One region of the Streptomyces sp. NPDC056580 genome, then DNA from elsewhere that is predicted to be linked to it. Evidence: riboswitches for the same ligand, from Rfam matches in the RefSeq annotation. Region 1 holds a riboswitch; each other region holds the start of a gene.
What was found. A riboswitch is a leader RNA that binds a small molecule or an ion and turns the genes downstream of it on or off. The one in region 1 is predicted to bind thiamine pyrophosphate.
Positions count from the first base shown of each region.

Region 2: another riboswitch for thiamine pyrophosphate. It lies ahead of ACFQ9Z_RS22215 (thiamine ABC transporter substrate binding subunit); the one in region 1 lies ahead of thiO (glycine oxidase ThiO).
Region 3: another riboswitch for thiamine pyrophosphate. It lies ahead of thiC (phosphomethylpyrimidine synthase ThiC); the one in region 1 lies ahead of thiO (glycine oxidase ThiO).

Region 1 is NZ_JBHTVE010000002.1:608,518-618,734, reverse strand. It holds gene ACFQ9Z_RS06570 (hypothetical protein) at 1-571, opposite strand, end outside; gene metF (methylenetetrahydrofolate reductase [NAD(P)H]) at 628-1,551, opposite strand; gene thiE (thiamine phosphate synthase) at 1,688-2,335, opposite strand; gene ACFQ9Z_RS06555 (Rv2175c family DNA-binding protein) at 2,427-2,792, opposite strand; gene ACFQ9Z_RS06550 (NAD(P)/FAD-dependent oxidoreductase) at 2,934-4,160, opposite strand; gene ACFQ9Z_RS06545 (hypothetical protein) at 4,193-4,543, opposite strand; TPP riboswitch at 4,596-4,707, shown strand; gene thiO (glycine oxidase ThiO) at 4,705-5,865, shown strand; gene thiS (sulfur carrier protein ThiS) at 5,868-6,068, shown strand; gene ACFQ9Z_RS06530 (thiazole synthase) at 6,073-6,894, shown strand; gene pknB (Stk1 family PASTA domain-containing Ser/Thr kinase) at 7,014-8,939, shown strand; gene ACFQ9Z_RS06520 (deoxyribonuclease IV) at 9,005-9,916, shown strand; gene ACFQ9Z_RS06515 (DUF4396 domain-containing protein) at 10,001-10,217, shown strand, end outside.
Region 2 is NZ_JBHTVE010000009.1:314,570-324,786, reverse strand. It holds gene ACFQ9Z_RS22225 (ABC transporter ATP-binding protein) at 1-204, opposite strand, end outside; gene ACFQ9Z_RS22220 (ABC transporter permease) at 204-1,805, opposite strand; gene ACFQ9Z_RS22215 (thiamine ABC transporter substrate binding subunit) at 1,853-2,938, opposite strand; TPP riboswitch at 3,021-3,128, opposite strand; gene rlmN (23S rRNA (adenine(2503)-C(2))-methyltransferase RlmN) at 3,152-4,258, opposite strand; gene ACFQ9Z_RS22205 (hypothetical protein) at 4,698-5,174, shown strand; gene ACFQ9Z_RS22200 (YceI family protein) at 5,580-6,233, shown strand; gene ACFQ9Z_RS22195 (phosphatidate cytidylyltransferase) at 6,344-7,447, opposite strand; gene frr (ribosome recycling factor) at 7,447-8,004, opposite strand; gene pyrH (UMP kinase) at 8,191-8,949, opposite strand; gene tsf (translation elongation factor Ts) at 9,142-9,978, opposite strand; gene rpsB (30S ribosomal protein S2) at 10,152-10,217, opposite strand, start outside.
Region 3 is NZ_JBHTVE010000005.1:442,867-453,083, forward strand. It holds gene ACFQ9Z_RS13420 (DUF5326 family protein) at 1-24, shown strand, start outside; gene ACFQ9Z_RS13425 (IclR family transcriptional regulator) at 337-1,134, shown strand; gene ACFQ9Z_RS13430 (SsgA family sporulation/cell division regulator) at 1,236-1,673, shown strand; gene ACFQ9Z_RS13435 (YibE/F family protein) at 1,775-3,175, opposite strand; TPP riboswitch at 3,247-3,422, shown strand; gene thiC (phosphomethylpyrimidine synthase ThiC) at 3,415-5,199, shown strand; gene ACFQ9Z_RS13445 (hypothetical protein) at 5,348-6,211, opposite strand; gene ACFQ9Z_RS13450 (metallophosphoesterase) at 6,393-7,469, opposite strand; gene ACFQ9Z_RS13455 (LacI family DNA-binding transcriptional regulator) at 7,777-8,889, opposite strand; gene hisC (histidinol-phosphate transaminase) at 9,320-10,217, shown strand, end outside.

The DNA.
Region 1 (10,217 bases):
AGTTCTGGTCGGCGCCCTGGGCCTGGGCCGCGCCCGCGTAGGCGGTGTCGCCGTAGACGCCGTAGGAGCCGGTGTCGTCCGGGAGGGGCTGGGGCTCGTAGACGGCGCCCGTCCCGGCGGCGGACGGCTCGGCGGAGCGGGCCGGGGTGAAGACGTCGTCGTGGTCGTACTCGTCGGCGTGGGCGGGCTGTTCGTGGCCGTAGCCGGCGTCGTCGTGACCCCCGGCCGCCTCCAGGTCGGAGACCTCCGGGGTCGGTTCCCGGCGCTCGGCCCTGCCGCGGCGGCGCTTGCTGCCGCCGCTCTCCGCCTCGTCCTCGGGGCGCTTGACCGCCCAGCCGGAGGCGAAGCCGCGCCGGAAGGACAGCGTGACGTAGGTCTGGCCGAGCGCGAAGGCGATCGCGCCCGCGCCGATGACGACGACCGACGGCATCAGCACACCGACGACGACGCCGAGGAAGCCGGCGAAGGCGAGCAGCCGCCAGCGCAGCCGCGCCTTGTACTGCAGCAGCACCTCACCGAGCAACCACAGTGCGACGACGCCGAACGCGATGTAGAGGACCGTCCAGCCCATGTACGCCCCTCTCCCAGTGGCCGTTACGCAGTGTGTCGTACCGCGGTGCGGCCGGTCTAGGCCTGCGGGGGGTGGTGCAGGCCCAGGTTCTCGTAGATTTCCAGAGTCGCCGTGGAGTTGTTGAGCGTGATGAAGTGCAGTCCGGGCACTCCCTCGGCCAGCAGCCGCGCGCAGAACTCCGTGGCGAAGTCGATACCGATGGAGCGTACCGCCGCCGGATCGTCCTTCGCTGTGAGGATGCGCTCTTTCAGGGCGTCCGGGAACAGCGCGGTGCTGAGCTTGGGCACCCGTTCCAGCATCCGCACGCTGGTGACCGGCAGGATCTCCGGGATGACCGGGGTCTCGCAGCCCGCGGCCGCCACCCGGTCGCGCAGCCGCAGATACGACTCCGGCTGGAAGAACATCTGTGTGATGGCGTAGTCGGCGCCCGCCCGGCACTTGTCGACGAAGTGGCGGACGTCGGTGTCCCAGTCGGCCGAGCGCGGGTGCATCTCGGGGAACGCGGCGACGCCGACGCAGAAGTCACCCGACTCCTTGATGAGCCGGACGAGTTCGGCCGCGTACGTCAGGCCCTGGGGGTGCGGGACCCACTCGCCCATCGGGTCGCCGGCCGGATCGCCGCGCACGGCCAGCATGTTGCGGATGCCGGCGTCCGCGTACTGGCCGATGATGTTGCGCAGCTCGGCGACGGAGTGGTCGACCGCGGTGAGGTGGGCGACGGGCGTGAGCGTCGTGTCCACGACGATCTGCTGGGTCTCCCGGACCGTGGTCGTGCGGGTGGTGCCGCCGGCGCCGTAGGTGACGGACACGAAGTCCGGGGCCACCGCCTCGACCCGGCGCAGCGCGTTCCACAGGTTCCGCTCGCCCTGGGGCGTCTTCGGCGCGTAGAACTCGAACGAGTACGTCGTCTTGCCGGCGGCGAGGATGTCACGCACGGTGCGTGCGCGATCAGTCCTGGTCGATGCGGTTCCGAGGGCCATACCCGCAGGTTAGCCAGGGGTGGGCGGTCCCCCAACCGCACGCCGACCATTTGCCCGATTTGCCGCTTTCTCGTCCACCCCTTGGACACTGACCCGGACAGCGCGGGCGGCCGCGGCCCCGTCAGCGGCGCCGCCGCTAGCCCTGCCGCAGCCGCTTGGCGAACCGTGCCGCGGCCTCGCCCGGGTCGTCGGCCTCGGTGATCGCGCGGACCACGACCACCCGGCGGGCGCCCGCGTCCAGCACCTGCTCCAGGTTGCCGAGGCCGATCCCGCCAATGGCGAACCAGGGGCGGTCGGTGCCCAGGCCCGCGGCGTACCGCACCAGGCCGAGGCCGGGGGCGGGGCGGCCGGGCTTGGTCGGGGTGGGCCAGCACGGGCCCGTGCAGAAGTAGTCCACGCCCGGCTGGACGGCGGCCGCTGCGGCCTCGGACTCGGTGTGGGTGGAGCGGCCGATCAGCACGCCGTCGCCGAGGACGGCGCGGGCGGCGGGCACGGGCAGGTCGCCCTGGCCCAGGTGGAGCACGTCGGCGCGGGCGGCGTGGGCGACGTCGGCCCGGTCGTTGACCGCGAGCAGCCTGCCGTGCCGGGCACAGGCGTCGGCGAGGACCTGGAGGTGCTCCAGCTCCTCGGCGGCCTCCATGCCCTTGTCGCGCAGCTGCACGACGTCGACACCGCCCGCCAGGACCGCGTCCAGGAACTCGGCGAGGTCGCCCTGCCGTCTGCGGGCGTCCGTGCAGAGGTACAGGCGGGCGTCGGCGAGCCTGTCGCGGGCGGTGTCGGTCATGCGTGGGTCCCCCCGTGGTCGGTGTCCATGGGCGTGCGAAGGGGTGGCGTACGGGCCGGGGCCGGTACGCCACCGCGCGGTGCGGGTCGGTTCAGACGGCGAGCGCCTGGGCGCGCCGCTTCACCTCCGTGCCGCGATTCTCGCTCAGTGCCTGCGCGGGGGTGCCGGGCAGGCTCGGGTCGGGGGTGAACAGCCATTCGATCATTTCTTCGACCGTGAAGCCGTCGTCCCGCAGGAGCGTCAGGGTCCCGGACAGGCCCTTGACGACCTTGTCCCCGTCGATGAAGGCGGCGGGGACGTGCAGCGCCCGGTTCTCACCTCGGCGCACGGCGATGAGCTGGCCCTCCTTGACCAGCTGCCGCACACGCGTCACCTCGACGCCGAGCTGTTCGGCGATGTCGGGGAGGGTGAGCCAGGCGGGGACGAGAGCATCGATCTTTGCGTCAATCTCGGTCACGGGATCTAGCCTGCCATCCCCTACCGACAGTCGGAAGCCAGGCCGGTCCGCGCGGGGGAGACGACGCCGCCGGGGCCGGTCGCGGAAGCGGCCCCGTCACCCGGAGGGCGGCCGCTTCCGCGACGGATCGTCAGACAGGCCCTAGTCGAGGGCTGCGCTCTTCAGCGGCCTCGCGGGGTCGGCCAGGACCCCGGGGTCCATGCGGCGGCCGGCCTCGATCAGCCGCCGGCCCTGGGCCAGGTCGCGCGGCCGGCCGACCGCCAGCAGGGCGACCAGCCGGTCCTCGCGCAGCCAGCACACGGACCAGGCCGGCCCCTCGGGCTCACCGCGCCAGACCATGCGGTCGGCGGCGGCGTGGTGGCCCGCGTACTGGACGAACCGGCCGAACTGCTCCGACCAGAAGTACGGCACCGGGTCGTAGACCGCCGGGATCTCGCCGAGGATGTTCGCGGCGACGGTGCGCGGCCCCTGCAGGGCGTTGTCCCAGTGGTGGATCAGCAGCCGGGCGCCGTAGCGGGCGGACGGGAAGGAGGCGCAGTCGCCGACCGCGTAGACGTCCTCGGCGGAGGTGCGCAGCCGGTCGTCGGCCAGGACGTCGCCGTGCGCGCCCAGCTCGATGCCCGAGCCGGCCAGCCAGGCCGTGGCGGGGCGGGCGCCGATGCCGACCACCACGGCGCCCGCGGGCAGCCGGGTGCCGTCGGCGAGCAGCACCGAGCCCGGCTCGACGCGCTCCACGCGCGCGCCGGTGCGCAGGTGGGCGCCGCTGTCGGCGTACCAGGCGGTCATGGGCGCGGCGACCTCGGCGGGCAGCGCACCGGCGAGCGGCCGGTCGGCGGCCTCCACGACGGTCACGGCGCAGCCGGCCTCGCGGGCGGCCGTGGCGAACTCGGCGCCGATCCAGCCGGCGCCGACGACCACGATGTCGTGCTGCCGGGCCAGCACCGGGCGCAGCCGTTCGGCGTCGTCCAGGGTGCGCAGCAGGTGCACGCCGGGCACGCCCTCGGCGCCGGGCAGCGTGACCGGCTCGGCGCCGGTGGCCAGGACCAGGACGTCGTACGGCACGGGGCCGGCCTCGGTGTCCAGCTCGTGGTCGGCGGGGCGCACGCCCAGCGCCTCGCAGCCGAGCCTGAGTTCGATGCCGAGGGACTCGAAGTCCACGTCGAAGGCGGAGCCCTCGGCCGTGCCGAGGAGCACGGCCTTGGACAGCGGCGGCCGGTCGTAGGGCTGGTGGGGCTCGGCGCCGATCAGGGTGACGGTGCCCGTGAAGCCCTGTTCGCGCAGGGCCACCGCGGTCTGCACCCCGGCCATGCCCGCGCCGGCGACGACCACCCGCCGCCGCGCGCCCTGCTGTGCTGTCTGCTCGCTCACCCGATCACCTTAGACAACTGACGGAACGTCAGTCAGTGGGCGTGCCCGGTGACCTGCTCCACAACGCTGGTGCCGGCGCCCCGCTGCGACTCCCACTCCCAGGTCTCCTCCAGCCGCACCCGCCCGTCGGGCAGCTCCACGACCGCCGACACGCAGTGCCCCGAGGACGTGGTCCCGTCCCGCTTGAGCTGCACGTACCGGAAGTCCAACCGGTCCCCCTCCCGGGTGCCCACCAGGTGGCCGCGCACCACGTCGCCGCCCGCGTACTCGGCCCAGACCTCGCCGTCGCGCTCGTGGTAGGCGAACCGGGTGCGGGTGCCCACCTGACCCGGTGCCTGGTCCGCCACGGGGGCGAGGACGAGTCCGTCGAGCGAGCGGGCCATGGGGCGGGGCTCCTTACGGGGTCGGGGCGCCGAGGGCTAGGGTGGCCACCGTACAAGCACTCGCGGGAGCCCGGACGCACCGGGCTGAGAGGGAGGCTGGCGGCCTCCGACCGTACGAACCTGATCCGGGTCATGCCGGCGAAGGGAGGGGCTGGACGCCCATGCCGTCACGTACGTCCGACGTCCTCGTCATCGGGGGCGGGATCATCGGCCTGGTCACGGCCTGGCGTGCCGCGCAGCGCGGGCTCGCCACGGCCGTGGTGGACCCCGAGCCCGGCGGCGGGGCCGCGCGGGTCGCGGCGGGGATGCTGGCCGCGGTCACCGAACTGCACCACGGCGAGGAGAGACTGCTCGCCCTCAACCTGGAGTCGGCCCGCCGCTACCCGGACTTCGCGGCCGAGCTGACCGAACTCACCGGCCACGACCTGGGCTACCGGCGCTGCGGCACGCTCGCCGTGGCGCTCGACTCGGACGACCGCGCCCACCTGCGGGAGCTGCACGCCCTCCAGCGGCGCTCGGGACTCGACTCCGTGTGGCTGTCGGGGCGGGAGTGCCGGCGTCTGGAGCCCATGCTCGCGCCCGGGGTGCGCGGCGGGCTGCGGGTCGACGGCGACCACCAGATCGATCCCAGACGGCTGGCGTCCGCCCTGGTGGCCGCGTGCGAGCGGGCCGGGGTCGTGTTCCACCGGTGCTGGGCCGAGCGGCTCGACGTCGCCGGGGGCCGGGCCGCCGGGGTCTCCGCGGCGGACGGCACCCGGCTGGGCGCGGGGCAGGTGGTGCTGGCGGGCGGCAGCCTCAGCGGGCGGCTCGCGGGCGTCCCGGACGACGCGCTGCCCCCGGTGCGGCCGGTGAAGGGCCAGGTGCTGCGGCTGACCGTGCCCAGGCGGTACGCGCCCTTCCTGAGCCGCACCGTGCGGGCCGTTGTGCGCGGGAGCCAGGTCTACCTGGTGCCCCGGGAGAACGGCGAGCTGGTCGTTGGCGCGACCAGCGAGGAGCTGGGCTGGGACACCACGGTGACCGCCGGCGGTGTGTACGAGCTGCTGCGCGACGCCCACGAGCTGGTCCCGGGGATCACCGAGCTGCCCCTCACCGAGACCGGGGCCGGCCTGCGCCCCGGCTCCCCCGACAACGCCCCGCTGCTCGGCCCGTCCTCGCTCGACGGGCTGCTGCTGGCCACCGGGCACTTCCGCAACGGCGTGCTGCTCACCCCGGTCACCGGGGACGTCATGGCCGCGCTGCTGGCCGGCGGCGAGCTGCCGGAGGCGGCCCGTCCGTTCACCCCGGAGCGCTTCGGCGCCGTACTCGTGGAGCAGCCCGCATGAGCATCTGTGTCTCGGTCAACGGCGAGCGCCGGGAGATCGTCCCGGGCACCGCGCTCGATGCGCTGGTGCGGTCCCTGACCGCGGCGCCCTCCGGGGTGGCCGCGGCCGTCAACGAGACGGTCGTACCGCGCGGGCGGTGGGCGGCCACCGCGCTGCGCGAGGGCGACCGCGTCGAAGTCCTCACCGCCGTACAGGGAGGCTGACCACATGACCGACGACCCCTTCCTGGTGGGCGGGGTGCCCTTCGGGTCCCGGCTGATCATGGGCACCGGCGGCGCGCCCAGCCTGGAGGTGCTGGAGCGCGCGCTGGTCGCCTCCGGCACGGAGCTGACCACGGTGGCGATGCGGCGGGTCGATCCCGGGGTGCACGGCTCGGTGCTTTCGGTCCTGCAGAGGCTCGGCATCCGGGTGCTGCCGAACACCGCGGGCTGCTTCACCGCGGGTGAGGCCGTGCTGACGGCCCGCCTCGCGCGCGAGGCGCTCGGCACCGACCTGGTCAAGCTGGAGGTCATCGCCGACGAGCGCACCCTGCTGCCGGATCCGGTGGAGTTGCTGGACGCGGCGGAGACGCTGGTCGACGAGGGTTTCACGGTGCTGCCGTACACGAACGACGATCCCGTGCTGGCGCGCAGGCTGCAGGACGTGGGCTGTGCGGCGGTGATGCCGCTCGGCTCCCCGATCGGCTCCGGGCTCGGGATCCGCAACCCGCACAACTTCCAGTTGATCGTCGAGCACGCGCGCGTGCCGGTGATCCTGGACGCGGGCGCCGGCACGGCCTCGGACGTCGCCCTGGCGATGGAGCTGGGCTGCGCCGGTGTGATGCTCGCCTCCGCCGTGACGCGGGCCCAGCGGCCCGAGACGATGGCCGCCGCGATGCGGCACGCGGTGGAGGCGGGGCGGCTGGCCCGGCTGGCCGGCCGGATCCCGCGCAGGCACTTCGCCGAGGCCTCCTCCCCCGCCGCCGGGCGCGCCGACCTGGACCCGGAGCGGCCCGCGTTCCGGTCCGGCGCGCTGCCGGACTCCGTCTAGTCCGTCCGCCTCCAGGGCTCGGCCCGTCCGCCTCCGGGACCGTCACAGGTCTGCTGCAGTCCGTCACCGGAATGGCGCAGCGTGGGGCGGTGTCCGTCGGCCCTCGTACACTCGCCTGCGTGGATACGCCCCTTCAGGACCCGATCGTCGGGCAGGTGCTCGACGGACGCTACCGCGTCGACGCGCGGATCGCGGTCGGCGGGATGGCCACGGTCTACCGGGCCCTGGACACCCGCCTGGACCGGGTCCTCGCGCTCAAGGTGATGCACCCGGCCCTGGCGGCCGACGGGTCGTTCGTGGACCGGTTCATCCGGGAGGCCAAGTCGGTCGCCCGGCTCGCCCACCCCAACGTGGTGCAGGTCTTCGACCAGGGCACCGACGGGGGCTACGTGTACCTGGCGATGGAGTACGTCGCGGGATGCACCCTGCGGGACGTGCTGCGCGAGCGCGGGGCGCTGCAGCCCCGGGCGGCGCTGGACATCCTGGAGCCGGTGCTGGCCGCGCTCGGCGCGGCGCACCGGGCCGGGTTCGTGCACCGGGACATGAAGCCCGAGAACGTGCTGATAGGCGACGACGGCCGGGTCAAGGTCGCCGACTTCGGGCTGGTGCGTTCGGTGGACACGGTGACCGGCACCACGGGCTCCGTCCTCGGCACCGTGTCGTACCTCGCGCCCGAGCAGGTGGAGCAGGGCGCCGCCGACCCCCGTGTCGACGTCTACGCCTGCGGTGTCGTCCTCTACGAGATGCTGACCGGCGGCAAGCCGCACTCCGGGGACTCCCCCGCGCAGATCCTGTACAAGCACATCCACGAGGACGTGCCCCCGCCCTCGGCGCTCGTGCCGGGGCTGCCGCCGGAGCTGGACGAGCTGGTCGCCTCGGCGACCGCGCGCACCCCGGACCTGCGGCCGGACGACGCCGCGGCCCTGCTCGGCCAGGTGCTGCGGGCGCGTGCCGGGCTCAGCGCCGGGCAGCTCGACGCCGTGCCGCCGCGGGCGCTGACCGTGGAGCACGACAACGCCGGGGACCGCACGAGTGTGATCCCGCGCTCGCTGACCGTGCCCCGGCCGCTGCCCGTCAACGAGGACGCGGGCCCGGCGGACGTCCGGTACACCAGCCGGCTGCAGAGCCCGCCGGTCCCCGCGCGGCGGGGGCCGCTCCGCCCGGGACGCGGGCTGGCCGCCCTCGTCGCCGTCGTGCTCGTCGTCCTCGGCGTGGGCGCCGGGGTCTGGTACATCAACTCCGGGCAGTTCACCAAGGTCCCGCCGCTGCTGGCGAAGACCGAGGAGCAGGCGACGGCGCGGCTGAAGGAGTCCGGCCTCCACGTCAAGGAGGTCAAGCGCGAGTTCAACGACACGGTCAGGAACGGCACGGTCGTCAGCTCCGACCCGACGGCCGGGTCCCGTATCCGGGGCAACGGCTCGGTGACCCTGGTCATCTCCCGTGGACCCAGGATCGTGAAGGTGCCCGACCTGCGCGGGGTGCCGTTGGCCGAGGCGCGCTCGCGGCTGAAGTCCGCCGGGCTCGAGCCGGGCATGGTCAACCGCGACTTCAGCGACAGCGTGGCGCGCGGCTCGGTGATCGGCACCGACCCGGAGACGGGCACCGCGCGGCACGCGGGCTCGGCGATCGCGCTCCTGGTCAGCAAGGGCAGTCCGGTCGACGTGCCGGACGTCACCGGTGAGGACCCGGACAGCGCCCGGCAGGACCTTCAGGACGCGGGGCTGAAGGTCCGGATCGCCGTGCAGCGGGTCAACTCCGAGTTCGACAAGGGCCGGGTCGCCCGGCAGAGCCCGGGGGCCGGGGGCCGGGCCGCCGAGGGCGACACGGTGACGCTGATCCTGTCCAAGGGCCCGGAGATGGTGAAGGTGCCGGACGTGGTCGGCTCCAGCGTGGACGACGCCACGCAGCGGCTCGAGGCCGCCGGCTTCGAGGTGAACGAGGACCGCGGCCTGCTCGGGCTGTTCGGCGACACCGTGCGGAAGCAGTCGGTGGACGCGGGCGGCAAGGCGCCCAAGGGATCGACGATCACGATCACCATCCGCTGAGCCGGTGAGCGGGGTCACCGGGGACCGCGGCCCGGCGGCGGGGGACGGCATGACACCCTGAACGGGTGACATCCCAGCCGTCCCAGCCGTCCCGTTCCGCCGCGCCGCCCCTTGCCGGCCCCGCCCGCAACCCGATCGGCGGTCACGTTCCGGTGGCCGGGGGTCTGCACTCGGTGGGGCTGTCCTACGCCCGCGATCTGAAGGCCGAGACCGTGCAGGTCTTCGTCGCCAATCCGCGCGGGTGGGCCACGCCGGCCGGGAACCCGCGGCAGGACGAGGCGTTCCGCGAGGCGTGCGCCGCGGAGTCGGTCCCGGCGTACGTGCACGCCCCCTACCTGATCAACTTCGGCTCGCACACCGAGGCGACCGTGGAGCGCTCGGTGGAGTCGCTCAGGCACTCGCTGCGGCGCGGCCGGGAGATCGGGGCGCTCGGCGTGGTGGTGCACACGGGCAGCGCGACCGGCGGACGGGCGCGGGATGTGGCGCTGAAGCAGGTGCGCGCCCGTCTGCTGCCGCTGCTGGACGAACTGACCCACGACGACGACCCGTTCCTGCTGCTGGAGTCGACCGCCGGGCAGGGCGCCTCGCTGTGCTCCCGCACCTGGGACTTCGGACCGTACTTCGAGGCGCTGGACGCCCACCCCAAGCTCGGCGTCTGCCTGGACACCTGTCACGTCTTCGCCGCCGGGCACGACCTGAGCGGCCCCGGCGGCATGCACCAGACCCTCGATCTGCTGGTCGGCACCGTCGGCGAGGGCCGGCTGAAGCTGATCCACGCCAACGACTCCAAGGACGTGGCGGGCGCGCACAAGGACCGGCACGAGAACATCGGCGCCGGTCACATCGGCGAGGACCCGTTCCGCGCGCTGATGACCCACCCGGCGACGGCGGGCGTGCCGCTGGTCATCGAGACCCCGGGCGGCAAGGAGGGGCACGCGGCGGACGTGGAGCGGCTGAAGAGACTCCGAGATTCCTGACCCCCGTACGGAATAGGGAATACCCCTGGGGGGTATGCGGTTCCCATGGGCACGGGAACCGTCCGTCCGGCATTGGGGGACCTCATGGAGCACACGGCGCACACCCACCACCAGCACGGCCCGGGCCACGACCACGGGTCCGGCCACGGTCACGGCGCGGCGAGCTGGCCGATGGCCGCGCAGGCCACCCTGCACTGCCTCACCGGCTGCGCCGTCGGCGAGGTGCTGGGCATGGTCGTCGGCACCGCGCTCGGCTGGGGGAACCTGCCGACCACGCTGCTGGCCGTCGCCCTGGCCTTCC
Region 2 (10,217 bases), on a different contig from region 1:
GCCCGCCTGGTCCCGGCCGCCGAGCAGCACCCGCCCCGAGTCCAGCGGCTGCAGACCGGCCACCGCCCTGAGCAGCGTCGACTTCCCGCTGCCGCTGGGTCCGAGCACGCACACCACCTCGTGCTCGGCGACGCCCAGACCGACCGAGTCCAGCACCGGCCGTCCGCCCAGGCGCACGGTCGCCGCCTCCAGGCTCAGCAGCATCAGAACTCCCCCGTCCGGTCCGTGCGCAGCCGCTCCAGCACCAGCAGCGCGGCGGCGCACACCACCATCAGAATCGTGGACAGGGCCATCGCCTGCCCGTAGTTGAGCTCCCCGGGCCGGCTCAGCAGCCGGGCCACGGCGACCGGAAGCGTCGGGTTGTCGGGCCGCGCGATGAACACGGTCGCCCCGAACTCGCCCAGGGACACCGCGAAGGCGAATCCGGCCGCGATCAGCAGCGCCCGCCGCACCAGCGGCAGGTCGACCTCCCGCCACACCCGCCAGGGCGAGGCGCCGAGCACGGCCGCCGCCTCCCTGAGCCGGCCGTCCACCGCCCGCAGCACCGGCAGCATGGTCCGCACCACGAAGGGGGCGCCGACCAGCGCCTGGGCGAGCGGGACGAGGATCCAGGACTGCCTGAGGTCCAGCGGCGGCCGGTCCAGGGCGATCAGGAAGCCGAAGCCGACGGTGACGGCGGAGACGCCGAGCGGCAGCATCAGCAGCGCGTCGAAACCGCGTACCAGCCGTCCCGCGTCCCGGCGGGCCAGCGCGGCGGCGGCGAGACCCCCGATCACCAGGGCGATGGCGGTGGCGGCGACGGCGTACTCCAGCGAGGTCCACACGGCGTGCAGCGGCGCCACCAGGAAGGTGCCGCCGTCGGCGTCGGTCAGCGCCCGGTAGTAGCCGAGGCCGGGCGCGTCCAGGGAGCGCTGCACGAGGACGGCGAGCGGCAGCACGAGCAGCAGCGCGACGGTGAGCAGGACCCCGGCGAGCAGCGCCCACTGCCCCGCGCCGCGTGGCCGGCGTGCGGTCGTCTTCGGGTCGGCGAGGCGCAGGGCGCTCTCGCGCCGCCGAACCGTCCAGGCGTGCACGGCGAGGATCGCGCCCACCGCGGCGAACTGGACGAGGGTCAGGACGGCCGCCGTGGAGAGGTCGAAGACCTCCGAGGTCTGCCGGTAGATCTCCACCTCAAGGGTGGAGAACGTGGGCCCGCCGAGGATCTGCACCACGCCGAAGGAGGTGAAGGTGAACAGGAAGACCATCAGCGCGGCGGCGGCCACGGCGGGCGCGAGGGCGGGCAGGGTGACCTTCCGCCACGCCGTCAGCGGTGAGGCGCCGAGCATCCGCGCCGCCTGCTCCTGCCGGGGGTCGAGCTGGGCCCACAGCCCGCCGACGGTCCGTACGACGACCGCGTAGTTGAAGAAGACGTGCGCCAGCAGGATCGCCCACACGGTGGTGTCCAGCCGTACCCCCCACAGGTCGTCGAGCAGCCCGCCGCGTCCGACCAGCGCCAGGAACGCCGTGCCCACCACGACGGTCGGCAGCACGAACGGTACGGTGACGACCGCCCGCAGCAGTTGTCTGCCGGGGAAGTCGAAGCGGGCGAAGACGTAGGCGGCGGGCAGGGCGAGCAGCAGGGTGAGCGCGGTGGAGGCGAGCGCCTGCCAGGTGGTGAACCAGAGCACGTGCCGGATGTCCGGCTGTGCGACGACGTCCGCCATCCGCCCGAACCGCCAGGCGCCGTCCGCCTTCAGACCGCGCGCCACGATCGCGGCGACGGGCCAGGCGAAGAACACGGCGAAGAACGCGGCGGGCAGGGCCATCAGCCCCAGCCGCGCCGCGCTCCCGCGCGCGGTGCCCCTGCGGACCGCTACCTCAGTACGAGTGACGTCCACGACTTGACCCACTGGTCACGGTTGGCGGCGATGGTGGCGGGCGGCATCGTCTCGGGGTCCTTGGCCTGCGGCCCGTACTTCGCGAAGTCCGGCGGCACCGCGGCGCCCTGGCGCACGGGGTAGACGAACATGTTGAGCGGCATGTCCTCCTGGAACTCCTTGGTGAGCAGGAAGTCGAGGAACGCCTTGCCGCCCTTGGTGTTCTTCGCGTTGCTCAGCAGGCCCGCGTACTCGGTCTGCCGGAAGCAGGTGCCCTGGGACACCCCGGTCGGGGCGGTGCCGGGCCGCTTCTTGGCGTAGATGACCTCGGCGGGCGGCGACGAGGCGTACGACACCACCAGCGGGCGGTCGCCGCCGGCCTTCCTGCCCTCGGACGACCCGGAGAACTCCTGGTAGTAGGCCTGCTCCCAGCCGTCGACGACCTTGACGCCGTTGGCCTTGAGCTTCTTCCAGTAGTCCTGCCAGTGGTCGCCGCCGAACTTCGCCGCGCTGCCCAGCAGGAAGCCGAGGCCCGGCGAGGAGGTGGCGGCGTTCTCGGTGACGAGGAGGTTCTTGTACGCGGGCTTCGCGAGGTCGGCGAAGGACTGCGGCGGGGTCAGCTTGTGCTCGCTGAAGAAGGCCTTGTCGTAGTTGACGCAGATGTCCCCGGTGTCGACGGGCGTGACACGGTGCCTGCCCTGGTCGACGCGGTACTGAGGCAGCACCTGGTCGGAGCCCTTCGGCTCGTAGGACTGGAACAGCCCGTTGTCCAGGGCGCGGGAGAGCAGGGTGTTGTCGACGCCGAAGAAGACGTCGCCCTGCGGGTTGTCCTTGGTCAGCAGCGCCTTGTTGACGGCCTGCCCGGCGTCGCCGCTCTTGAGGACCTTGACCTGGTAGCCGGACTTCTTCTCGAAGTCCCGTATGACGCTCTTGGAGACGAGCCACGAGTCGTGGCTGACGAGGGTCACGGTCCTGGAGTCCGCGGCGGATCCCTTGGCGTCGTCCGACCCGCACCCGCTCAGCACGGGCAGGGCGACGAGGCCGAGCCCCACCGTCACGGCCACGAGGGTCTTGTTGTGCACTGGATGTCCTCCTGGGGTTGGCCAGGAAGAGACGCGGCCCTGCCCGGGCTCCGCTGGGGGAGTCCCGGGCAGGGCGCAACAGCTTGAGTGGTGACCGAACTTCCTACCCAGAATGACCTGGGCGAGGTTCAGAGGGTCTGCGGCCCGGTTGCCGCACTCTCAGCGCTGTGGCGCTCCCCTGTCGGAATATGCAGATGTAGTGACGTGGCCAGATTATCGCTCGGTGGCCGCGAGCTGACCACAGGCCCCGTCGATCTCCTGTCCCCGGGTGTCCCGGACCGTGACCGGTACCCCGTGGGCCGCGATGGCCTCCACGAACGCCTTCTCGTCCTCGGGCCGCGAGGCGGTCCACTTCGAGCCCGGCGTCGGGTTCAGCGGGATCAGGTTGACGTGCACGGGCCTGCCCTTGAGCAGCCGGCCGAGCCGGTCGCCGCGCCAGGCCTGGTCGTTGATGTCCCGGATCAGCGCGTACTCGATGGACAGCCGGCGTCCGGACTTCGCGGCGTACTCGAACCCGGCGTCCAGCGCCTCGCGCACCTTCCACCGCGTGTTCACGGGGACCAGGGTGTCGCGCAGTTCGTCGTCGGGCGCGTGCAGGGAGATCGCGAGCCGGCACTTGAAGCCCTCGTCGGAGAACCGGTGGATGGCCGGGACCAGCCCGACCGTCGACACGGTGATGCCGCGCTGCGACAGGCCGAGCCCGTCGGGGGCGGGGTCGGTCAGCGCCCGGATGGCGCCCACGACCCGCTTGTAGTTGGCGAGCGGCTCCCCCATGCCCATGAAGACGATGTTGGACAGCCGCGCGGGGCCGCCGGGCACCTCGCCGTCCCGCAGCGCCCGCATACCGTCCACGATCTGGTGCACGATCTCGGCGGTGGACAGGTTCCGGTCGAGACCCGCCTGCCCGGTCGCGCAGAACGGGCAGTTCATCCCGCACCCGGCCTGCGAGCTGATGCACATGGTGACCCGGTCCGGGTACCGCATCAGCACGGACTCCACGAGGGTGCCGTCGAACAGCCGCCACAGCGTCTTGCGGGTGGTCCCCTGGTCGGTCGACAGGTGCCGCACGACGGTCATCAGCTCGGGGAGCAGCGCTTCCTGCAGCCTGCCGCGCGCACCGGCGGGGATGTCGGTCCACTCCGCCGGGTCGTACGCGTACCGCGCGAAGTAGTGCTGCGACAGCTGCTTGGCACGGAACGGCTTCTCCCCGATCTCGGCCACCGCGTCCTTGCGCTCGGCGGGCGTGAGATCGGCGAGATGCCGCGGCGGCTTCTTGGCTCCGCGCGGGGCGACGAAAATGAGTTCTCCGGGCTTGGGCATGGTGGTTCCAGTGTCGCAGATCCAATCGGGTGACCTGGGGCTGTCACCCGCTACGACTGTCGTCAGTTGTCGTCGCCGGTCGCGGTCGACCGCGTGTTCCGCCCGCGCCGCCGGGCACGCGCCAGGGATGACCCCTTCTCGCGCGGCATCGGTCCAACTGGCAGAGCGTCCGGACGGGCCTCCGTGGTTGTTGTGGGCCTTCCTGGTCGTGTGGGCGATCTGCGGAGTGTTCGTCCTCTTCAAGCTGCGCCGGAACGGCTGGAGGTTCCCCCGGCGGCGCTGAAGCGGCCCGACTGAATCAAACGCGGCAGGCGTGTGATGTAGACCACTCCGCGACCTATCACGTTTTGGGCACTTCGATCTGCTTGCGCTGTTGCGCCGGCACCTTTCCCTGCATCAAGATCACCTCCGGTTAATACATCTCTCATTTGGGGGTTCGATGCGACGGATTGCCTCTGTTCTCACTGGAATTCTTCTGCTTTTGGGCGGAAGTTTCATTTTGGCGCCTTCAGCCAGTGCCGCCGGCTATGGATGCAGTGGAAGCGAGATCGACACGTACCAGGTCAAGACTTCCGGCGGCAGCGTCTACGGCAATATTCACCTCTACTACGACTCTTCGACCGGCAAGAACTGCGCGGTCAACGTGGCCACGAGCGCGGGCGGTTACGGTACTCCCACCTTCAAGTTCGTGATGCTCGTGAAGTGTGTCGCCGGAGACACCGCGGGATCCACCTGCACGCAGGACACGTACTCTCAGGACCCGACTTCCACGGGTGTCACCTACAGCCAGTACGCCGGGCCGGTCAACATCTCTGCCGCCGGTCGGTGCATTTCGGTGTCGGGCGTCATCAGCCTCACCAGCGGCCCGAGCTCCTCGCAGGCGCAGTACACCAGTAAAGCGACTCATTGCGGATAACCTCTGAGTCCGTGACGGCCCGCCGGAATTCCGGCGGGCCGTTCTTGTTCCGGAGCCTCGCGGCTGTGTCGTCGCGACCTTGAGGCCGAAGCCGATCCCGTCGCGGCGGCTGCGCAGCAGCGTCTGCACCCCGAGGAAGGCCAGGTACGCGGCCCCGGCCGGCTTGATCACCGTATAGGCGACGGCGGAGGCGGCCAGGACGGCGAGGACTCCCGCGGCGGCGAGCAGTTGTACGGGCACCGGCTCACCACCCCACCGGGTGGTGCGGCGCCCGGCAAGGGGTGCGGTACGGCCGCCGTCCGTCCGGGCAGGCGCCGTCCTCATCTGTGAAGTTCTGCTGGTGAACGGTCGGGTTTCCTGGTCGGGTATTGCCCCACGCGTCGTGCTGCCGTAGCAAGGTGCGCCATGAACCTTTTCGGCCGCAGCCCATTCCAGCGGCGTCCGGAGGCGCCCGCCTCCCTCGCCGGGTACACCGCCTCGGCGCCGGGCGCCACCGCCGTCCTGCCCGATCCCGGTCTGGCGTCGCTCACCGGGGATTGGGCGATCGATCCCGCGCACAGCAGGATCGGGTTCTCCGTGCGGCACGCGATGGTGACCACGGTGCGCGGCGCCTTCACGGAGTACGAGAGCAAGCTCTACTTCGACGCCGGTGACCCGTCCCGCTCCCGGGCCGACATCGTGATGTACACCGCGAGCGTGGACACCGGGGTGGAGCAGCGTGACGCCCATCTGGTGGGCCGTCAGTTCCTGGACGCGGCGACGTACCCGCGTATGACCTTCACCAGCAACGCCGTGCGGCTCGCGGGCGATGACGTCTACCTGATGTCAGGCGACCTCACCATCAAGAACATCAGCCGCCCCGTCGACCTGGAACTGACCTACATCGGCCATGTCACGGACCCCTTCGGCTACGAGCGGGTCGGCTTCGACGGCACCACCACCATCAACCGGTGCGACTGGGGCCTGACCTACGACGCCAGGCTGGCCCAGGGCGGGGCCATGGTGAGCGAGAAGGTCCGCCTCCAGTTCGACATCGCCGCAATCCGCACCGCCTCCTGAGTCCGGCACGTACGACGACGGGCCCCACCCTGGTCGGGGTGGGGCCCGTCGTCCGTGTGCTCCGGGCGGCTCTCGTGCGCTCCGTACCGCTTCCGTGTGCCAGGGACGGCTCAGGCCGAGCCGACGAACAGCACCAGCAGGAGCCAGACCACCGGCGCGGTCGGCAGCAGCGAGTCCAGCCGGTCCATGATGCCGCCGTGACCGGGGAGCAGGGCGCCCATGTCCTTGATGCCCAGGTCGCGCTTGATCATGGACTCGCCGAGGTCGCCGAGGGTGGCGCTGGCGGCGACGGCGAGGCCGAGCACGAGACCCTGCCACCAGGCGCCGTCGTCGATCAGGAACTGCATGCACAGCGCGCCCGCGACCATGGCGAACAGCACCGCGCCGAGCAGGCCCTCGCGGGTCTTGCCGGGGCTGATGCGCGGGGCGAGCTTGGTCTTGCCGAAGCGCCAGCCGACCGCGTAGGCGCCGGTGTCGCTGACGACCGTCAGGAGCAGGAAGGTCAGCACACGCCAGGGGCCGTCGCCGGCGGTGAGCATCATGGCGACGAACGTGGCGAGGAACGGCACGTAGAACGCCGCGAAGACGCCGGCGGTGACGTCCCTGAGGTAGCCCTCCGGCGGTTCCGTCATGCGCCAGACCAGGATCGCCAGGGCGGTCAGCGCCATCGCGACCCACGCGCCCTCGGCGCCGCGGACGTACCCGGCGACCACCATCGCCGCGCCGCCCACCGCGAGCGGCACCAGCGGCGCCCCGATGTCCTTGCGCTCCCGCAGCCTGCTGGTCAGCTCCCACAGCCCGACGACCACCGCGACCGCGATGACACCCACGAAGACGGCCTTGACGACGAACAGCGACGCGATGATCACCACGCCGAGCCCGACCCCGACGCCTATGGCGGCGCTCAGGTCACGGCCCGCGCTCTTCTTCTGCGGCGCGGGCGCCGGCTGCGGGGCGTCGGACATGGGCTCCGGATTCTGCGTCTCGTTGCGGAACAAGGGGCCGCTCAGCCGAGCGGCCCCCCGGTCGTCGTCCTGGTCTCCGCCATGCGCGGGTACGTCGGGCACGATGGGCATGGGGCGAGTCTGCTGCGCCTGAGGCGCCTCGTACGCGGGACCCGCCGGGGCAGGCCCGTGGGCGGGCCCGCCCTCGGCGGGCCCCCAGTAGCCGGTCTGCCCCGCCGTCGGCGGCGCCCCCCAGGAAGAGTGGCTCATCAGACTTCGAGCAGCTCCGCTTCCTTGTGCTTCAGGAGCTCGTCCACCTGGGCGACGTACTTCGCCGTGGTGTCGTCCAGCTCCTTCTCCGCACGGCGGCCCTCGTCCTCGCCGACCTCGCCGTCCTTGATCAGCTTGTCGATGGCGTCCTTGGCCTTGCGGCGCACCGAACGGATCGACACCCGGGCGTCCTCCGCCTTGCCCTTGGCGACCTTGATGTAGTCGCGGCGGCGCTCCTCGGTGAGCTCGGGGAACACCACGCGGATGATGTTGCCGTCGTTGCTCGGGTTGACGCCCAGGTCGGAGTCGCGGATCGCCTGCTCGATGTTGCGCAGCGCGGTCTTGTCGAACGGGGTCACGACCGCCATGCGCGGCTCCGGCACGGAGAACGAAGCCAGCTGGTTGATCGGCGTCGGTGCACCGTAGTACTCGGCAACGATCTTGTTGAACATCGCCGGGTGCGCACGGCCGGTGCGGATCGCGGCGAAGTCCTCCTTGGCGACCACGACGGCCTTCTCCATCTTCTCCTCGGCCTCGAGGAGGGTCTCTTCGATCACCACTTGCTCCTGCGTGTCTTGAGTGAGGCCCGGCTGCGGTTGCTGAAGTCGTACGGCGGCCGGCTGCGTCGCGTCTTCTTCCTGCACGGTTCCCGACCGGCAGGGACATTGTCCATCCCCCGGCCAGGGTGCGTCCCGTCCGTACCCCGGACAGGTGTCCTACCGCGGGCGTCCGGGGTGTGCCGGTCAGTCCCGGCTGCCCTGGTCACCCACCAGCGTGCCGATCTTCTCACCCTTGACGGCCCGGGCGATATTGCCCTCCGCGAGCAGTTCGAACACCAGGATCGGCAGGTTGTTGTCGCGGCACAGGGTGATGGCGGTGGCGTCGGCGACCTTGAGGTCACGGGTGATGACCTCGCCGTAGCCGAGGGCGTCGAACTTGACGGCGTCGGGGTGGGTCTTGGGGTCGGAGTCGTAGACCCCGTCCACGCCGTTCTTGCCCATGAGAAGCGCCTCGGCGTCGATCTCCAGGGCGCGCTGGGCGGCGGTGGTGTCGGTGGAGAAGTACGGCATGCCCATACCGGCTCCGAAGATGACCACACGGCCCTTCTCCAGGTGGCGCACGGCGCGCAGCGGGATGTACGGCTCGGCGACCTGGCCCATGGTGATGGCGGTCTGCACCCGGCTGTCGATGCCCTCCTTCTCCAGGAAGTCCTGGAGGGCGAGGCAGTTCATCACGGTGCCGAGCATGCCCATGTAGTCGGAGCGGGCGCGGTCCATGCCGCGCTGCTGGAGTTCGGCGCCGCGGAAGAAGTTGCCGCCGCCGATGACGACCGCCACCTCCGCGCCGTCCCGGACGACGGCCGCGATCTCACGGGCGATCTTGTGCACCACGTCCGGGTCCACGCCCAGGCCCCCGCCACCGGAGAATGCCTCTCCGGACAGCTTCAGCAGAAACCGGCCGCGTACTTTGCCGTCGTCGCTCTTCTGGGCCTTGGTGGTCATGGAGATCCCGCCTCTTTCACGTGTTGCACATACGAAGAAGGCCACTGCCGGTTGGGGTCGCTTTTCGCTCCCATGCGCGGCAATGGCCTCCTCGTCAGATCTGCTGTCGTCCGACACGCGCCCGGGTGGGGCGGTGTGCGCGCACGACTGCTGTCGACCCTATAGCGGTCGCGCGTCGATCGCGGTACGGACTCAGATGCCGACCTTGATGCGCGTGAAGCGCTTCAGGGTGACACCGGCCTCTTCCAGCACCTTCTGGACCGACTTCTTGTTGTCCAGCGCGTACGGCTGGCCGAGCAGCGTGGCGTCCTTGAAGAAGCCGTTCACGCGACCCTCGACGATCTTGGCGATCGCGGCCTCGGGCTTGCCCTCGGCGCGGGTGGTCTCCTCGGCGATGCGGCGCTCGGACTCGACGACGTCGGCCGGCACGTCCTCCTTGGCCAGGTACTTCGGCGCGAAGGCGGCGATGTGCTGGGCGATGCCCTTGGCGACCTCGGCGTTCGGCTTGTCCAGCTCCACGAGGACACCGATCTGCGGGGGCAGGTCGGGCATGGTGCGGTGCATGTACGAGATGACGAAGCCGTCGGAGAACTGCGCGAAGCGGTCCAGGACGATCTTCTCGCCGAGGTTGGCGTTGGCCTCGTCCACGAACGCCTGGACGGTCTTGCCGGCCTCGATCTCGGAGGCGAGCAGGGCGTCGATGTCGGCCGGGGAGCTCTTCGCGACGTGCTCGGCGATGGCCTTGGCCACGGCCTGGAACTTGTCGCCCTTGGCGACGAAGTCCGTCTCGCACTTCAGCTCGACGAGGACGCCGGAGGAGTTGTCGTCGGCGATGATGGAGACCACGGCGCCGTTCTCGGCGGAGCGGCCCTCGCGCTTGGCGACGCCCTTCTGGCCCTTGATGCGCAGCGCCTCGACGGCCTTGTCGACGTTGCCCTCGGCCTCGTCCAGCGCCTTCTTGCAGTCCATCATGCCGGCGCCGGTCAGCTCACGCAGCTTCTTGACGTCGGCGGCGGTGTAGTTCGCCATGAGTCTGTGAGTCTTTCTCGAAGTCTTCGGAGAACGGAGATCAGCGGGGTCCGCGTCCACTTGTAGCCGTGGGCCGCGGACGGCGTGCCGACCTACGGGTGAACAGTGGGGGCGGATTCACCCGCGCCAGGGGCGCAAGGGATCCGGTACCGCCCCCACTGTCGACGCTGACGTCAGGCCTGCTCGCCCTCGGCGGCCGGGGCGGCCTCGGCGGCCGGGGCGGCCTCCGCGGCGGGGGC
Region 3 (10,217 bases), on a different contig from region 1:
TCCTCGTCGCGCAGCGATTGGTGAGCGGCGCGGGAGCCGGTGACCGGTAACGGGGGCCGCCGGTTCCCTCGGGGGAGGGAAGTTTCCCCGGCGGACCGTCCGCACACGGGGGCGGGCGGTTAGGTTCGGACCCACGCGGGGCCGGGCCCCGCCAGCGGCACACACCCCACCCGTGTTCCACCGCACGGGCTGCCCCACCTCGCGCCCCCGGAGTGACCCTTGGCCACGGTTGACACCGCACCGGCAGAATCCCCCGCACCGCCGACTCCGCCGCGTCCCCGCGTGCCCCAGGTGCAGCGGCCCCGCGCGGCGGCCGTCCCGGGGCAACCGCGTCCCGTGAGCGGTCCTGGACGCGGGCGCTCCCCGGGGGTCCCGGAGCAACCGCAGGCGGCGACCCTCATCGGCTCCGTCCAGCGGGCGATGCGCCTGCTGGAGACGGTCGCGTCCCACGACTACGGCGCCCCCGCCAAACAACTCGCCCGGGAGACCGGCCTCGCCCTGCCCACGGCCTACCACCTCCTGCGCACCCTGGTGCACGAGGGCTATCTGCGCCGGGACAAGGGGCTCTTCTTCCTCGGTGAAGCGGCCGAGCAGCTGAGCGGCAGCGGAGCGCGGCAGAAACGTCGCGGCGTGGTGGCGGACACCCTCGCGTACTGGCGGGATTCCATCGGGGTCCCGGTCTACTACGCCATGTACCGGGCCGGTGAGATCGAGGTCGTCTGCGTCTCCGACTCGCGGGAGACCCCCGCGGTCGAGGAGTGGGCCGACTTCCGCGAGACCGGGCACGCCCACGCGATCGGACAGTGCCTGCTCTCCCAGCTGGACGAGGAAGCCCGCAGGGACCATCTGAGCCGCTACCCGGCGCGGTCCCTCACGCCCTACTCGGTGCGGGACGACGACGCCCTACTGCGCCGGCTGGCCAGGACACCGCGGATGGAGCCGGTGGTGGAGCGGCAGGAGTACGCGCTCGGGACGGTCTGCGCGGCGGTCCCCATCACGGTCGGCACGACGGCGGCCACGATGGCCATTTCACTCCCCGTACATCAGAGCGAACGGCTGCTGCCGGCGGCCCGTCGCCTGCAGGCCGGGATCGGGCGGCATCTGGGCGCGCTGTCACTCTCTATCAGTATCTGAAAACTCACTCCTTGTGATTCGGCATGCACGTTGAGCAAGATTTGAGGCACAGTCGAGGGGGATCAATCTCGGCCAGTCGACGTCATATGACGGGGTAGGCGATGCGCGAATCCGTACAGGCAGAAGTCATGATGAGTTTTCTCGTCTCCGAGGAGCTCTCCTTCCGCATCCCGGTGGAGTTGCGCTACGAGACCTGTGATCCCTATGCCGTGCGGCTCACGTTCCATCTGCCCGGTGACGCCCCGGTCACCTGGGCCTTCGGGCGGGAACTGCTGATCGACGGCGTGGGGCGGCCGTGCGGGGAGGGCGATGTGCACATCGCTCCCGCCGACACCGAGGTGCTGGGCGAGGTGCTGATCCGGCTTCAGGTCGGCAGCGACCAGGCACTGTTCCGCTCCTCGACGCCGCCGCTCGTGGCCTTCCTCGACCGCACGGACAAGCTGGTGCCGCTCGGCCAGGAGGGTGCCCTCGCGGACTTCGACGCCCACCTCGACGAGGCGCTCGACCGCATTCTGGCCGAGGAGCAGAGCGCCGGCTGAGGCCTTGGGGGCAGCCGGGCGCCGGACGCTCGGGCACTGCCGCTCGGGACACCGCAGGAACGCTTCTTCAGCGACGCTCCCCGGGGGGGGCCTCACGTCCGCTAGCGCTTCCGCCGCCGGCCCCGGCCGCCCCGCGCCGGGGGGACGTGCTGCGTCCCGGCGCCCACCGCACCATCCGGTCCGGGCCGGTCGGCCGCGACGACCAGGGCGGCGAGGGCGGTGGTGACCGGGACCGAGGCGACCAGGCCGATCGACCCCACCAGCGTGCGCACGATCTCCTCGGCCACCAGCTCGCTGTTGGCCACCGTGCCCACGCTGCTCTGCGCGATCGAGAACAGCAGGAGCAGCGGCAGCGCGGCACCGGCGTAGGCGAGCACCAGGGTGTTGACGACCGAGGCGATGTGGTCGCGGCCGATCCGGATGGCCGCCCGGTACAGGTCGCGCCGGCCCATCGCAGGATTGGCCTCGTGCAGCTCCCAGACCGCGGACGTCTGGGTCACCGTCACATCGTCCAGGACGCCCAGCGAACCGATGATGACTCCGGCCAGCAGCAGGCCGCTCATGTCTATCGACGGGAACAACCCGTGGATCAGACCCGTGCTGTCGTCCGTGTTGCCGGTCAGCGCGGCCCAGCCGATGAAGCCGGAGCCGAGAACGCCGATCAGCAGCAGGGAGGCCAGGGTGCCGAGCACCGCGACCGACGTGCGCGCGGACAGCCCATGGCACATGTAGAGCGCGATGAGCATGATGGCGCTCGAGCCGACGACGGCCACCAGCAGCGGATTCGAGCCTTGCAGGATCGCGGGGAGGATGAAGAACGTCAGCACCAGGAAACTCACGGCCAGTGCGACCAGGGCCATGACCCCGCGCATCCGGCCCACCACCACGACGGCGAGCGCGAAGACGCCGGCGAGCAGCGCCATGGGGAACTTCCGGTTCACATCGGTCACCGAGTACTGCAGGTCCTTCGGCGCCGAGGGCTCGTAGGCGACCACGACCTTCTCACCCTGGTGCAACTGCCGTGACTGGTCCGGCTGCACGATCTCGGTGAAGGTCCGGCCCCGGTCCCTGCCCGTATCGACCCTGATGGTCGCCTTTCTGCAGGTGCCCTTCGCCTCGTGCTGTGCCGAGCCGTCGCCTGGAGTGGAGGTGCCGCCCACCGCCGTGCCGCCCGATGCGTTGACCGACTTGCAGCTCAGCTCGACCACCTGAGCCACCGTGGCCTGCTGGGTCTGGCGGTCGAAGCCGACGCCGGTGCGCTCGTGCGGCGGTGCTCCTCCCGGCCAGAGAACCACCAGGCCGACCACGACGGCGGCGGTGAACGGGACCAGGATCGCCGCGATGACCTTGCGCAGATGCTTCGAGACGGGCGCGGCAGGACCGTGGCCGTGACTGTGACCGTGTGACTGGCCGGGCCCACGGCCGTGGCCGTCGCCTGGTGCGGAGCCGCCCTGGCGCGGCGGCTCGGAGGGTGGGTAGGGGTGCTGCTCCGTCGTGGTCACCGCCCGATCATCCCAAGAACGAAGTAGGCCCTCTGTTCACCGCGCCCGAACTGACGCTAGCGTGGAGACACCTTTGCACACGCGGGAGCTCGGAGCACCGGGCTGAGAGGGCGCTGACCTCCGTACACGCGATGTTTCACGTGGAACGACGTTTTCACAGGGGACATCCGCGACCGGAGAACCGCTGCGTCGACCGCCGAACCTGTTACCGGGTAATGCCGGCGTAGGGAGTAGGTCTCATGACCAACAAGGACGCGCGCACGCCTGCCTCCGTTCAGGACGAGAAGTCCCAGGAGGCCGGGAAGTCCATCGGCTGGCACAAGGCGTACGTCGAGGGTTCACGCCCCGATCTGCAGGTGCCGGTCCGACAGGTGCACCTCACCAACGGGCAGTCGGTCACGCTGTACGACACTTCGGGCCCGTACACCGATCCGCTCGTCGACACCGATGTCCGCAGGGGGTTGTCGCCGCTGCGGGAGAACTGGATCGTCGCCCGCGGCGACACCGAGGAGTACGCGGGCCGACCCGTCCGCCCCGAGGACGACGGGATCAAGCACACCTCGCCGCGCGGCGGGCTGCGCAACCTTGACGCGGTGTTCCCCGGGCGCCCGCGCCAGCCGCGCCGTGGCCGTGCGGGCCAGGCGGTCACACAGCTCGCGTACGCGCGCAGGGGCGAGATCACACCGGAGATGGAGTACGTGGCCATCCGGGATAGCGTGGACCCCGAGGTGGTCCGGGACGAGATAGCGGCAGGGCGCGCGGTGTTGCCCGCCAACGTCAACCACCCGGAGATCGAGCCGATGATCATCGGCAAGCGCTTCCTGGTGAAGGTCAACGCCAACATCGGCAACTCGGCGGTCACCTCCTCCATCGAGGAGGAGGTCGAGAAGATGACCTGGGCGACCCGCTGGGGCGCCGACACGGTCATGGATCTCTCCACCGGCCGGAACATCCACACCACGCGCGAGTGGGTGCTGCGCAACTCCCCCGTGCCCATCGGCACCGTCCCGCTCTACCAGGCGCTGGAGAAGGTCGACGGCCGGGCCGAGGAACTGACCTGGGAGATCTACAAGGACACCGTCATCGAGCAGGCCGAGCAGGGCGTGGACTACATGACCGTCCACGCGGGCGTGCGCCTGCCGTACGTGCCGCTCACCGCCAACCGCAAGACCGGCATCGTCTCGCGAGGCGGCTCGATCATGGCCGCGTGGTGCCTGGCGCACCACAAGGAGTCGTTCCTGTACGAGAACTTCGAGGAACTGTGCGAGATCCTCGCCGCGTACGACGTCACCTACTCGCTGGGCGACGGCCTGCGGCCCGGCTCGATCGCGGACGCCAACGACGAGGCGCAGTTCGCGGAGTTGCGCACGCTCGGGGAACTCAACCGGATCGCCAGGCGTTTCGAAGTACAGACCATGATCGAGGGCCCGGGACACGTCCCGATGCACAAGATCAAGGAGAACATCGACCTTCAGCAGGAGATCTGCGATGAAGCTCCGTTCTATACGCTCGGCCCGCTGACGACGGACATCGCGCCGGCGTACGACCACATCACCTCCGGCATCGGCGCCGCGATGATCGCCTGGTGGGGCACGGCGATGCTCTGTTACGTCACGCCCAAGGAGCACCTGGGCCTGCCCAACCGCGACGACGTCAAGACCGGGGTCATCACCTACAAGATCGCCGCCCACGCGGCGGACCTCGCCAAGGGTCACCCCGGCGCGCAGGAGTGGGACGACGCGCTGTCCGACGCCCGCTTCGAGTTCCGGTGGGAGGACCAGTTCAACCTCGCCCTGGACCCCGACACGGCGAGGGAGTTCCATGACGAGACCCTGCCGGCCGAACCCGCGAAGACGGCGCACTTCTGCTCCATGTGCGGGCCGAAGTTCTGCAGCATGAGGATCTCCCAGGACATCCGCCGCGAACACGGCGGAACCCGGGCCGAGGCCGAGGAGGGCATGGCTCAGAAATCGAGGGAGTTCGCGGCGTCGGGCAATCGGGTGTACCTGCCGATCGCCGACTGATCACCTCGTGGTGAGGACCGCCGGCCCGGGGGTGCCGAGCCCCGGGCCCCGTGCGGCAGGAGCGACGCGGCGGCCCGCCCGCGGGCACGCGTTCCCGCCTCGCGGCGGCCCGGGCCGGGCAGGCGCCCCGTGAAGGGGCGCAGGCCGGCTACTCCGGCTGGTGTTCCGGGCCGCCGAAGTCGGGACTGGTGTAGTCGGGGCTGCTGAAGCTCGGGCGGTCGGAGCCGGAGCCGTCGTCCGGGCTGCTGAAGCCGGGCCGGCCGTAGCCGAGGCGCGGCATGCGGCCGGTCGGGGCCGGGGGCGCGGTGCGGTGCAGCGGCGCCGCACCGGGCTGGGCGAGCGCGTCCCGCAGGAACGGCAGCACGCCGCGTTCCAGCAGGGCCTCCCGCCAGGCCTCTCTGGCCCGTGTCACCTCCGCGTCGGCCGCCGCATGGGATCCGGCTTCCGCCGCGGCGCTGTTGCGCAGGGCGGTGAGCAGCAGCCCGGCGCCGGCGACGAGGATCGCGGCGGAGGTCACGGCGCCGAACACCCAGCCCGCGGTGAGCATGGTCTGGGCGAAGGCCTGGCCGGGGGCCAGTATCTTCAGGATGTAGCCGACGAGCAGGAAGATCGCCGCGGCGGTCCCGGCGAGGACGGGAGCCAGCACCGCGATCACGGCCACGGCGCCCGCGCCGGTGGTCTCGGCGGCCTCGCCGAGGGCGGTGGCGAGCCCGACCGGGTCCGCGCCCGGCTCCATGGAAGCGGTGTCGTCGGCGGCCGACGCGACGGCCGGCGCGGGGCGGCGCAGTTCTTCTCGGACCTTCACGTAGTGCTGGTACTCGCTCGCCGCGGCCGCCGTGATGAGCGCGGTGGCGTTGAGTGCCATGGTGCGCAGTTGTTCCGGGTTGAGCCGCTGTCCCACAGCGGCCAGTTCGGGTCGCTGGGGTGCGGAGCGCAGCGCCTCATCGAGGACCCGCTCGAATTCCTGGCGGTCCTCGCTCAGCAGGTGCTGCGGAACGCTGTTCATGTGCATCCCCCGATGCTCCGTAGGGCTTGGGGCTCGCACGCCGGCGAGCCGTCGGGCAGAAACGGAGGGGAGCCTGCTACGGATAAGCCGATGGTAGAGCCGCGACGCCACGCGGTGACAGGGGGTTGCCGGAAATTGCGTGCCGACCTGGGCGCATCCGGTCGGACCCGATCAGCGCCGCGAACGCTCAGGCACCCAGGGGAAGTTGCTGGACCAGCAGCTTGCCGGCCATGGTCACGCCGCCGTCCATGGCGATGGCGAGCCCGTCGGCGTAGATGTGCGGTCCTTCCACCGGGGGACGCTCGTCCTCCTCGGTCTCCTCGGAGCCGACTTCGCCGAGCAGATAGGGAATCGGGCTGTGGCCGTGAACGACGCGGGTGCCGCCGTACGTATCGAGGAGGGAGCGTACGGCTTCCGCGCCGCCCTCGTCCCGGAAGGAGAAGCGCTTGGTGAACTTGCGGAACAGGTCCCAGACTTCGTCCGCCTCGTTACGGGTCAGGGTCTCGCGGACGGTGTCGTTGACCGCCTCGATCGAGTCGCCGTAGTCGAGGTAGGCGGTGGTGTCGGAGTGGATGAGCAGGTGGCCGTCGACCTCCTCGACGGCGTCGAGGCGGGACATCCACTGCAGGTGGTGGTCCTGGAGGCGGTCCATGTCGGTCTTCTGGCCGCCGTTGAGCAGCCAGGCCGCCTGGAAGGTGGCGGTGCCCGCGCCGCTGTGGACCGGGGTGTCGCCGAACCGCTTGGCGCCGAGCAGCAGCAGCTCGTGATTGCCCATGAGGGCCTTGCAGTAGCCGCCGGCCGCGGCCGCCTCGGCGGACAGCCGCATGACCAGGTCGATGACGCCGATGCCGTCGGGGCCGCGGTCGGTGAAGTCACCGAGGAACCACAGCCGGGCGGTGCCCGCGCTCCACTGACCGGCGTCGTCGACCAGCCCCTTCTCCCGCAGGGCGGCGAGCAGTTCGTCCAGGTAGCCGTGGACGTCACCGACGACGTACAGGGGGCCCGGCCCGGTCGCCGGCTGCGGGTCCGGGGCCGCCGGACCCGGCTCGACGGAGACCTGCGGCGTGTCGCCGCGGTTGATGACGGGCAGGTCGCGCTGGGTGGGCGTGTAGCCGTCGGGGTAGGCCTCGTCCATGAGGGGCACGGTGTCACCGGGGTGGGTGCGGACGTACGGACCGGTCTCGTTGACGTATGCGGGCACCCGGAAGTCGCGCACCGTCGCCGTCCGCTCCACCTCGGGTCCTTGACCGGCCCCCTGAGTCATCAGACCCCTCCACCATCGCGCCGCAGCTGCACCGCTTCGGACTGCCTGGTCGCAGCGGCCCGCGGTGTCGTGGGCCCATCATAGGAATGCGCGTCGTTCCGTGTGGTGACCCAGGGGTAGTCAATCGGAGCGAGACTCCGGTTCACCGCGGCTTTCATCCCGTTTGGGCAGGTGTTCGACCGGTTGCCGGACACCCGGTGGGAGCGTACACGGGCCGGCCCCGCGCCCCGCGCACCTTCAGCGGCCTGCCGCCCGGCGGCGGCCACCGCGTGTTCCGTGGTCGTCCGCCGGGCGCGGTGCCCGTCCGCTACCCCGCCTCCGGGGCCCGCGGCGGGCTGACGGTGGTGCGCGGAGGGCGTCGCTGGGACGAGGTACGCACGATCAGTTCGGTCGGTATCACCTGTTCGACGGGCTGATCCGAGTCGACGCCCTCGATGGCGTCGATGAGCAGCTGCACCACCGCCGTGCCGATCCTGCGCGGCTTCAGGGAGAGCGTGGTGATGGGCGGCTCGGTGTTGGCGTACACCGTGGACTCGCTGCAGCACACCAGCAGCAGATCTTCGGGGACGCGCAGGCCGTAGCGGCGGGCGGCGGCGAGGAGATCGGTGCCGTTGGGGTCGAAGAGGCCGTAGACGGCGTCGGGCCGGTCGGGCCGGGCCAGCAGCCGGTCGGCGGCGACGGCGCCCGCGCAGGGGTCGTGCGCGGGGTATGCCTCGTACACCGGGTCCTGGCCGACCCGCTCGCACCAGCGCAGGTAGGCGGTGGTGGACAGATGGGTGTAGGTGTCCGTCGTGGTGCCGGTGAGGAGGCCGATGCGGCGGGCGCCGGCGTCGGCGAGGTGATCGAGGATGTCGAGGACGGCGGCCTCGTGGTCGTTGTCGACCCAGGCGGTGACCGGGAGCGAGCCGGCCGGGCGCCCGTCGGAGACGACCGGCAGGCCCTGGCGGACGAGCTCGCTGACCACCGGATCCTTGTCGGAGGGGTCGATGACGACCGTGCCGTCCAGGGCGACGTTGGACCAGACGTCGTGGCGGGAGGTCGCGGGCAGGATCACCAGCGCGTAGCCGCGGGCGAGCGCGGCGGAGGTGGCGGCCCGGGCCATCTCGGCGAAGTACGCGAACTCCGTGAAGGTGAAAGGTTCATCCCCGTACGTCGTCACGGTCAGGCCGATCAGTCCCGACTTGCCGGTACGGAGGGTGCGGGCGGCGGCCGAGGGGCGGTACCCCAGCCGGTCGGCGACCTCGCGGACGTGGCGCCGGGTGGCGTCCGGGAGCCGGCCCTTGCCGTTGAGGGCGTCGGACACGGTCGTGATGGAGACCCCGGCGGCGGCGGCCACGTCTCTGATGCCAGCCCGGCCCGGTCGGCTGCCTCGACGTGAGGTTTCCGCGCGGCTCACCTGGTGCTTCCCTGCTGCTGTCATGGCGAGCCGATAGTAGGGCTCATGCGGTGGGGTAGGGCGGACGCATATGCACGCGTTGACAGGCACGTTTCTGCATGGCGAACAGCCCACAACTTCCTTGGAAAGCAAGGAAGTTGAACGATCCAATGGCAGGACGTGACGTGCCGACGGGCGTGGGCCTGCCAAGAGGCCCATGTCTCGAAGAGGTCTCAACTCACCTGCACGAGGGATGCGCGCCAGGGCGCGAGCCACCGGCGCGTAGATATATGTGTGGCACGCCCCCTGGTACGTACGCCTTCGTACGGTGATGCCCCCCGATGCCCGCGCGGCCGAAGAGACCGGACTTCCGTCCTCCCGCACCTGTACGCAGCGAGGCCGAATCCTCATAAGGTGTGGAGTATTGGAAGCCGGCGGCGTCGACGGGCCGCCGGTGGTCGCGAGGAGGACTGCGGTGAGCGAGACGAGCCCCAAGCTGCGCGCCGAGCTGGAGGGTATCCCCACCTACAAGCCGGGCAAGCCGGCCGCCGCCGGCGGGCCGGTCGCCTACAAGCTGTCCTCCAACGAGAACCCCTACCCCCCGCTCCCCGGCGTGCTGGAGAGCGTGTCCGCGGCCGCCTGCAACTTCAACCGCTACCCGGACATGGCCTGCAGCGGGCTGATGGAGGAGCTGTCGGAGCGGTTCGGCGTCCCGCTCGCCCACCTCGCCACCGGCACCGGCTCGGTGGGCGTCGCCCAGCAGCTGATCCAGGCGACCAGCGGGCCCGGTGACGAGGTGATGTACGCCTGGCGCTCCTTCGAGGCGTACCCGATCATCACGCAGATCAGCGGCGCGCGCTCGGTCCAGGTGCCGCTCACCCCGGGCGATGTGCACGACCTGGACGCCATGGCGGACGCGATCACCGAGCGGACGCGGCTGATCTTCGTCTGCAACCCCAACAACCCGACCGGCACCGTGGTGCGCCGGGCCGAGCTGGAACGGTTCCTCGACCGGGTGCCCAGGGACGTCCTGGTGGTGCTCGACGAGGCCTACCGCGAGTTCATCCGCGACCCCGAGGTGCCCGACGGCGTCGAGCTGTACCGGAAGCGGCCGAACGTCTGCGTCCTGCGCACGTTCTCCAAGGCCTACGGGCTCGCCGGCCTGCGCGTCGGTTTCGCGATCGCCCATGAGCCGGTGGCGGCGGCGCTGCGCAAGACGGCGGTGCCGTTCGGTGTCAGCCAGCTCGCGCAGGAGGCGGCGATCGCCTCGCTGCGGGCCGAGGACGAGCTGCTGGGCCGGGTCGGCTCGCTGGTGTGCGAGCGCACCCGCGTGGTCGACGCGCTGCGTGCCCAGGGCTGGACGGTGCCGCAGA